DNA from 4 places in the Pseudomonas sp. GW821-FHT01A09 genome. Region 3 is predicted to be linked to each of the others. Evidence: predicted binding sites of a transcription regulator. Region 3 holds the regulator's gene; each other region holds the start of a gene.
What was found. The regulator FliA, encoded in region 3, starts transcription of late flagellar genes. The targets are predictions, from matches to a motif close to CTAAAGTTTNNNNNNNNNNNGCCGNTAA.

Region 1: a site for FliA is predicted at 818-845, ahead of AC3WJP_RS05700 (methyl-accepting chemotaxis protein). Genes of this name have one in related genera too.
Region 2: a site for FliA is predicted at 1,239-1,266, ahead of AC3WJP_RS15910 (methyl-accepting chemotaxis protein). Genes of this name have one in related genera too.
Region 4: a site for FliA is predicted at 981-1,008, ahead of AC3WJP_RS09370 (methyl-accepting chemotaxis protein). Genes of this name have one in related genera too.

The regions. Positions count from the first base shown of each region.
Region 1 is NZ_JBYSWB010000003.1:274,994-277,192, forward strand. Features, by position in the region: gene AC3WJP_RS05700 (methyl-accepting chemotaxis protein) at 1-748, opposite strand, end outside; gene AC3WJP_RS05705 (hypothetical protein) at 998-1,282, opposite strand; gene AC3WJP_RS05710 (DUF6555 family protein) at 1,338-1,574, opposite strand; gene AC3WJP_RS05715 (SDR family oxidoreductase) at 1,721-2,199, opposite strand, start outside.
Region 2 is NZ_JBYSWB010000012.1:163,257-165,455, reverse strand. Features, by position in the region: gene AC3WJP_RS15925 (LysR family transcriptional regulator) at 1-308, shown strand, start outside; gene AC3WJP_RS15920 (hypothetical protein) at 423-584, shown strand; gene AC3WJP_RS15915 (GFA family protein) at 712-1,131, shown strand; gene AC3WJP_RS15910 (methyl-accepting chemotaxis protein) at 1,305-2,199, shown strand, end outside.
Region 3 is NZ_JBYSWB010000007.1:80,212-82,410, reverse strand. Features, by position in the region: gene AC3WJP_RS10745 (chemotaxis response regulator CheY) at 1-329, opposite strand, end outside; gene fliA (RNA polymerase sigma factor FliA) at 543-1,286, opposite strand; gene fleN (flagellar synthesis regulator FleN) at 1,283-2,116, opposite strand.
Region 4 is NZ_JBYSWB010000006.1:13,086-15,284, reverse strand. Features, by position in the region: gene AC3WJP_RS09370 (methyl-accepting chemotaxis protein) at 1-930, opposite strand, end outside; gene AC3WJP_RS09365 (response regulator) at 1,358-1,720, shown strand; gene AC3WJP_RS09360 (histidine kinase famiy protein) at 1,777-2,199, shown strand, end outside.

The DNA of each region.
Region 1 (2,199 bases), on a different contig from region 3:
TTTCATCCTTGCTCGTCGAGTGGATAGGGTGGGTCAGGTCACCTTGGGCGATGAAGCTGGCGCTCGTGACGGATCGATAAAGTGGCCGGGTGATCATCCTCGTAACCAGCAATCCCAGACCCAGTGCACAGGCGGCGGCGATGATGGCGCCTATGCTCAGCGCCCAGGTCACTTGCCCGTTGGTATCCGCGCCGTTGCGAGCGACTTCACCTGCCTGGCGAGCATTGGAGTCGATCATGATTTTCAGTTCGCCGATCGTCTTGCGATACAGCGGGATTGCGCTGGTGTCCGCCAGCTTCCCGGCCTGCTCGGCGTCACCGGCTTTCAGCAGGGTGAAGACGCCCTCGGCAGCGGCGATATAGGCTGGCCAATCCCGCTCGAAGTCATTGCCTGCTGCGCGCTCGTCATCCTCGAGGGGCGTGGCCCTATAGATTTTGAAGTCTTTTTCAGCATCGGACTGATTACCCCGAAATGAGGTGATGGTCGCATCCAGTTCATCGGATGTAGCGTTGCGCAAAACCAGACCAATAGCCTTGAACATATCGCGGTTGGTGGCAATGACGTTGGCTTTCACCGAGTCCGTTTTCTGGATCGAGACCAAGTTGTTGCTGACCGTGCCGTCCAGCAGCACGTAAATTCGCTGACTGCCTAATTGGCCCAGCACTGCGACTGCAATGGTGATGACTGCACATAACCCAAACGCTGAAAGGAGCTTGGATTTCAGCTTCATATCATTAAATAGAGACATTCAGGAGCACTCATGGGCGAGGAATCGGATTGGCCGACTCAGTGCTGCGTCTTGTCAGGCCTAGTATCCTTATCGACTGCAAGCAGCAAAGCTTGATGCCCATGCCCTCAGAAGGGCGTGTCGTGCTACACCCATGATCGGCTCACGTACTCGCAGTAGATGGCAATGCTGATCGGCGTGCTCGATCATGAGGTAGGGCTCTGTCCAGCCACGCGTTGGCTGGACGATGAGACCGGAAAGCTGAGGTCGCTATCTGGAATCCGTGAGTTCGCAAGGATGCTGAACAGTCTTCTGAGCGCGGCTATCGGCCAGATTCTTTTTCAAGCCGCGCATATTCATCAGCGCCAATACGATCTCCAGCGTGATCAAGCCATAGGCATCGTGGCTGGCGCCCCATACGACCCACAGTGCATTGCCTGCCGTGAAGCACCAGAACGCGATCACTCGTCTTTTCGCTCGAACGGACCCCATGTACCACGCCGCCAGCACCGTGATTGCCATCGCTGGCCATTGGAGAAACTCGATAATAGCCATGCCTTCCATTTCATCTTGAAAAGTCGGTATCCGGACCTGCTGCAATGCCCACGGCTCAGGCCGCAGAGAACTCCGAGCTGCGCCACTTCACTTCCGAAATGCCCAGTCGTTCGGCTGCGGGCCTCGTGGTCTTTTTCGTCTTGTCTCGATTGCTGCGAGGTATGTGGCCAAATCCTGCATCGCAGCTTGCCCAATGCCAAGCCTCTGCGTTGTCCATTTTGTCAGCACGGATCACGAAGCTTTTGGCTTCGCCATGGATGACGTAGTCGATGATGTATAGGTGGCTGCTCATCTGTAGATCCCTCAAAAGCGTGACTGAGTTAACAGATTTTTGCCGGTGAAAAAAATTCCGTTCGGTTTAGGCTTCTGGTGACGATTGGCAGCAGTCCTGATCCGTATGAGCGCTCAGGGCATTCGGCCCTGAGCAAATACGGCGTGCTACGGCCGACGCTTTTTGCGCAGCAGAGCTCCCGCGCAGCCGCCCATGAGCGCTGCTGCCGCCAGCCCGAGCAACAGCCGATGGCCGGGCTTGGTCTTGCGCCATCCGCCTTCCACGCTTCGGATGAAATCCGTAGGTGCAAACAGATTGCCCGATGACCGGGACGCCCTGGCGCTGCGCTGTATTCCACGTCGAGTGAGCCATCCGGACAAATAGCTGAATCCCGGCAGCAGAAAGTGCGCCAATCGAGCGGCCCGGGCGGCGGCTCCTACGGTAGTGCTGGCGCGTGGTTTGATCGCGCACGCTACCATTGCTTTTGCTACCAGGTGAGGGTCATACACCAGCGGCGGTGGCGTGAGGGCATGGCCGGTATAGTTACCGCCATCTCGAAAGCCGGGAGTGTCCATGACGGCGGGGTAGATATCACAGATGTGGATGTCCGCAGAGTCGGTGAGTTCGCCTCGCAACGCCTCGGTAA
Region 2 (2,199 bases), on a different contig from region 3:
TCCGCATGCCGAGCGGCAAGCCGTATCGCTGGGAGTTCGAGCAGTACGGGCAGCCGCTGACGCTGGAGGTGTCCGGCAACCTGACGCTGGACAATCTGGAGATCATGGCCGATGCCGCGGCGCGCGGGCTGGGAATTGCCTATGTGCCGGAGCATACGGTGGCGCGGTATCTGCAGGACGGGCGGCTGGTGCGGGTGCTGGAGGACTGGTGCCCGCCGGTGCCGGGGCTGTTCTTGTATTACCCGGGGCATCGGCATGTGCCGAGTGGGTTGCGGGCGTTTATCGAGGTGGTGCGGGAGTTTGCTTGAGGGAGAACACTGCTCGTCAGGCGTAGCTGCTGCCCACATCAAATGCAGAAACACCATACGGCGCCATTCTCGATGGCTTAGTATCCGTCGCTCTCCTGCGCAAGGGCAGCAACCATGACGTCCGATACCAAGCCTGATTGCAAAGCCGAGGCGCTGGCCAAGCTGGCACGCCTGCAAAAATCACCAAACTACAAAAGCTTCTTTGAACCAGGCGCGGTTGAAGCCTTCGCTGACGTTAAATTCTCGGCATTTGCAGGCACGCCCGTGCGCAGGTGAGCGTGCAGTTGGATGATGCCGAGGCATTGGCTCCAGTGACGGATATGGATCGCATGTTATTCAGGGCTGCGCAAGACGCCGGGACTCTGCTAAAACCAGGAGACGTCCCACCACAACGAGCCCGACCATGAACAAAGACCTTTCCCCCACCGAAGGCAGCTGTCACTGCGGCACCGTGCGTTTCACCGTCAAGCTCAGCAACGGCCTGCACACGCTGCGCCGCTGCAACTGCTCGTTCTGCAGAATGCGCGGGGCCGTGGTGGTGAGTGCGCACCTGGAAGATATCCATATCACCGCCGGGGCCGAGGCGTTGACCTTATATGAATTCAACACCAAGACCGCCAAGCACTATTTCTGCTCCAAGTGTGGCATCTACACCCATCACCAGCGCCGTTCGAATCCGCAGCAATACGGGGTGAATGTGGCTTGCCTGGGGATCAGCCCGTTCGATTTCGACGAGGTACCAGTGTTCGATGGCATGGCGCATCCCGCGGATGGCAAGAGCTCGGGAGTGCTGGGGATGCTGAGATTTGTGCCAAGAGAATGATAGGTCGATCATCCACCTGCACCTCAAAATAGTGGCACTAAGCCATGCAATAGACAGGTGACGCCGCCTTCGTCTGTCGGATTCAGGAGACAAATTCATCTAGATAACTAAAGGTGAAGCGATTCATGTCGATAGGGTGTCATTGCCTTCTTCCCTCTCGACTGGTCATGGACATGAATCTGAGAAGTCTCAATATCGCCCCTCGCTCGCTCCTCTGCTTCGGATTTTTCGCCGTGTTGATCACGGCGCTCGGGCTTTTTTCCTTGCAACAGGCCGCGGGTTTGAAAGATGCGCGCGATACCCTGCAGGACAACGTGTTGCCGACCATTCAGGCCATTGCGCAGATCAAGAGCGACTTGTTGACCATCCGTTTGGGCAACACCAACTTGCGCGCCGCTCAGGATGATGCCAGCGCCGCTGCAGGGCAGAAGCGCGTCGACCAGGGCCGCAGCGACCTGCAAGCCGACATTCATAAACTCAAACCGCTCTTGGTCAACGAACGTGGCTTGCAGGCCTACGCCAGTATGGAAAGCCATCTCACCGCTTACCTGGAGGTGCATTCGCGCTTTCTAGAGGCGGTGAAGCAAAAACGTGACGATGTCGCCAACAGCATGGCGGCGCCCACGGGCGAGCAGACCATGGCTGCCGATGCGTTGGCCAAGGACATCGTTGAGATATCTCGTCTGGCCGACCTAAAATCCGCCGAATCCGACGCCCGCGCGGACGACAGCTACGCGCAAACGCGCAATGTCACCATCGCCGCGATCATCGTTGCCCTGGCCGCGACCTTAGGCCTGGCCGCGCTGTTCACCCGCAGCCTGGTGGCGCCGATCGCCAAGGCCCTGGCCGTGGCCGAGCAGATTGCGGACAACGACCTCAGCAAGCCGATCGATGTAGAAGGCCGTGATGAGCCGGGCCGCCTGCTGGTGGCGCTGTCGGTGATGCAGCAGAACTTGCGCCGCACCCTGGGCGAACTGGGGGACTCGTCGAATCAACTGGCGTCCACCTCGGAAGAGATGACCGCCGTGACCGAGGATTCCTTGCGCGGTGTGCAGCGCCAGAACGACG
Region 3 (2,199 bases):
ACTTGCGCAGTGAAAGGCTTGACCACATAGCCGTTCACGCCGGCCTGGGCAGCTTCGATGATCTGTTCACGCTTTGCTTCGGCCGTCACCATCAATACTGGGAGGCTTTTGAGACGGTCATCGGCGCGAACCTGACGCAGCAGGTCGATGCCGGACATGCCGGGCATGTTCCAGTCGGTCACCAGGAAGTCGAAGGCGCCGCTTTGCAGCATCGGCAACGCGGTAACGCCGTCGTCGGCTTCCGAGGTATTGGTGAACCCCAGGTCGCGCAGCAGGTTCTTGATGATCCGCCGCATCGTCGAAAAGTCGTCGACGATGAGGATTTTCATGTTCTTGTCCAAGTAGACCTCCAAGCAGTCTTTAACGCACCCAGCACCTGGGTGCGCGATCAATCAAAACCAGTTATGTGTGTAGCAAGTGGTGAGGGGGCTTGCTCCCGAGGGGCCATTGCTGACTCACCGCGGTGTTTCAGTTCGGGCCTCTCGGGAGCAAGCCCCCTCACCACAGGTATCGCGTTGTTCAATTACGGCCCAACTGCTTGTTTACCTTGCCCGCCACTCACCCAGGCGACTGCGCAGACGCGCCGCGCACTGGCTGTGCAACTGGCTGACCCGCGATTCGCTGACCCCCAGCACTTCGCCGATCTCCTTGAGGTTCAGTTCCTCGTCGTAGTACAGCGACAGCACCAGTTTTTCCCGTTCAGGCAGGTTGGCGATGGCATCGGCCAAGGCCGCCTGGAAGCGCTCGTCTTCCAGGCCGCGCGATGGCTCGGGGCTACCGCTGGCGCCCTCCTCGTGCAGCCCTTCATGCTCACCGTCCTGCAGCAGGTCGTCGAAGCTGAACAGGCGACTGCCCAAGGTATCGTTCAGAATCCCGTAATAATCATCCAGACTCATCTGGAGTTCGGCCGCAACCTCGTGATCTTTAGCGTCGCGGCCAGTTTTTGCTTCGATAGCGCGAATGGCATCACTGACCATGCGGGTATTGCGATGCACCGAACGCGGTGCCCAGTCACCTTTGCGCACCTCGTCGAGCATGGCGCCACGGATGCGGATACCGGCGTAGGTCTCGAAACTGGCGCCCTTGCTGGAGTCGTATTTGGTCGAGACTTCGAGCAGGCCGATCATCCCGGCCTGGATCAGGTCCTCGACCTGCACACTGGCCGGCAGACGCGCCAGCAGGTGGTAGGCAATACGCTTGACCAGCGGTGCGTAGGTCTCGATCAGCTGATACTGCTGAGACTCGCGCGAGGCCTTGTTGTACATCCGATATCCGCTTGCGCTCATGAGACAGGTCCCGCACTGGTTTGCTGAACCAAACGTTCGACGAAGAACTCCAGGTGCCCGCGTGGATTGGCGGGCAACGGCCAGGTGTCGACCTTTTGGGCGATCGCCTTGAAGGCCAGCGCGCATTTGGAGCGCGGGAAGGCCTCGTAGACGGCACGTTGTTTCTGCACAGCCTTGCGCACCGATTCGTCGTACGGCACGGCGCCCACGTACTGCAGGGCCACGTCGAGGAAGCGGTCGGTCACCTTGGTCAGCTTGGCGAACAGATTGCGGCCTTCCTGCGGGCTCTGGGCCATGTTGGCCAGGACCCGGAAGCGGTTCATGCCGTAGTCGCGGTTGAGCAGCTTGATCAGCGCGTAGGCGTCGGTGATCGAGGTCGGCTCGTCGCACACCACCAGCAGCACTTCCTGGGCTGCGCGCACGAAGCTGACCACCGAGTCGCCGATGCCGGCGGCGGTATCGATCACCAGCACATCGAGGTTGTCGCCGATGTCGCTGAAGGCCTGGATCAAGCCGGCATGCTGGGCGGGCGTCAGGTGCACCATGCTCTGGGTCCCGGAGGCGGCCGGCACGATACGGATCCCGCCGGGCCCCTGCAGGAGCACGTCACGCAGCTCGCAGCGCCCTTCAATGACGTCAGCCAGGGTGCGTTTAGGCGTCAGGCCGAGCAACACGTCGACGTTGGCCAGACCGAGGTCGGCGTCCATCAACATGACTCTGCGGCCAAGTTCCGCCAGCGCCAGTGAAAGGTTCACTGACACGTTGGTCTTGCCGACGCCACCTTTACCGCCGGTTACGGCGATCACCTGTACGGGATGCATGCTACCCATGTTCGTTCTTTACCTTGTCACTTAGACCGAGGCCACACGACTGACTGCGCTTCATCTTCTGAAGATTGCCTGGCAGACCATCG
Region 4 (2,199 bases), on a different contig from region 3:
GGCACTCATTTGGTTGACCGCGGTGGCGGCCTGCTCGATCTCACTGTTCTGCTGCTCTAGGGCGCGGCTGGCGCTCTCGGTGATGGACGTCATCTCAACCGCAGCGGAACTGAGCTGCGCGGAGGCACTAGAGATCTGCCCGATGGTGCTGCGCAGGTTTCCTTGCATGGTATTGAGCGAGCGCATCAGCCGCGCCGATTCGTCATTCCCCTTGACCTCCAGGACAAGACGCAGGTCGCCGTCGGCGATTTCCTCGGCCATCTTCAGCGAGGCGCTCATCGGCTGAACAATGCTGCGGGTCAGCAAGGTGGCGAGCACCAACGTCAGCACCAGCGCGGCGAGTACCACCCCGTCGACGATGGTGATGCTGTGCGCATACACCTCAGTGGCGGTAACGCCTGCGGCAGCGGCGCCGTCGGTATTGTGCTGGCGCAACTCATTGAGTTTGGCCTGATAAGCTCCGGCACGGTCGCGTTGCTCAGTGTTGGCGAAGGTTACGGCCTGGTCATGCTGGGTGGACTCAAGGTCAACGATGCGTTGCAGGCCGTCGAGGTAGGTCTTCATTAGTGCGGCCGCGGCCTCGAATTTGGCCCCTTCTTCAGGGTCGGAAACAAGGTTCTTGCGGTAGAAATCGGTGCGGTCGTTGAGTATGCGCTTGGCGTCCTCAAGGTGCTGCACGGCGACCGCCTGCTCTTGGGGATTCGAAGTTGCCAGTAGACGGATGCTCTCCAGGCGAGCGCCGAGCAGCGCGATCTGGATGTCGTCAGCGGTCTGTACGCTGGTCAGCCAGTTCTTTTCGATGTCTTGTTCGGTAGCACGCAGCTTCCCTAACTGCACGTAGGCGAAGCCGCCGAGTGCAACGACCAGGAGCGTGATCAAGCCGAAGCATAAGGCCGCGCGAGGCGCGATATTTAGAGAACGTAGGTTCACAGGGCAATTCCGAAGGAGGAAACGTAGAATTTCTGAGTTATGTACGCAGGCCATCGGCAATAAGAGACATAAATTTAGAAAAAAAATCGTTTGCTGCGTACTGTTGCTTTCTAGTATTTCCTGGACTTCATACAGCCAAATTGCGATGGCCTGCCGTCGACCGCTGCGTCTGGATCATTGGTCCATCCCTCCTACTCCGCTAGATTTGGGCGCTCAGCTTGGCTGACCTCCGTTTCAGGGGTCCAGATCGATGGTTGAGTGCCGACGATCACAGAGATGATCCAGTGCACCCCTTGAAGCTCTGTACGCATTGCAGCTCGCCGAGCTGTTACGGTCGCACCGTCACATCGATGGATGGTAGGCTTTTCGCGGGAATTTCTTGATACATCAGTAAGTCCTATAAATATCACTCTGCGAAGAATCAGCTATGGACTCAATATTGGTTGTCGAGGACGAAAAAATCATTCTTGAGTTAATCGCTGAAATCTTGGAAACGCGTGGCTACAAGGTTCAGGCCTTCCTGAACGCGGACACCGCATGGGAATCCATCAGGGGCCGCGACTACCCTCCCCGCCTCCTGATCACTGACTTGCGTATGCCTGGCGAAATCGACGGTGCCGAGTTGGTGAAGCTTGTTCATGAAATTCAACCCCAGACCCCCATCCTGGTCGCATCGGGCTACCACAGTCATTCTGGGCTGCTAAATGACCCCAACGTCTCCTGGCTGCCCAAGCCTTTTGATATCGAGAAACTGCAGACTATTTGCCAAAAACTGGCACCACTTCCGTAAAATTCACAGCACTATCGTGCTCACAACAACCTTTATGATCATTGGCCGGAGCAGCAATGCCGAATCACCCAACACGTGTAGACGACAGCTCCACCGGCGATATTAGCGGCTCGGATCACAATATCTTTTTTGCCGCCGTCGAAACCACCCGAATGCCAATGATCGTTACGGATCCCAAGCGGCCCGATAACCCCATCATTTTTGCCAACAATGCCTTTATTGACATGACGGGCTACAGTCGCGAGGAGATCGTAGGGTCCAATTGCAGATTCTTGCAAGGGCCCGAAACTGATCCTAGTGCGGTACGCGAGGTGCGCGAGGCCATTGAGGCAAGGACCGAAGTAGCCGTCGAGCTTGTCAATTACAAAAAAGACGGATCGAGCTTCTGGAACGCCTTGTTTATTTCACCGGTTTACAACGATTCCGGAGAATTGATCTATTTCTTCGCCTCTCAACTGGATGTGAGCCGCCGTCGCGAT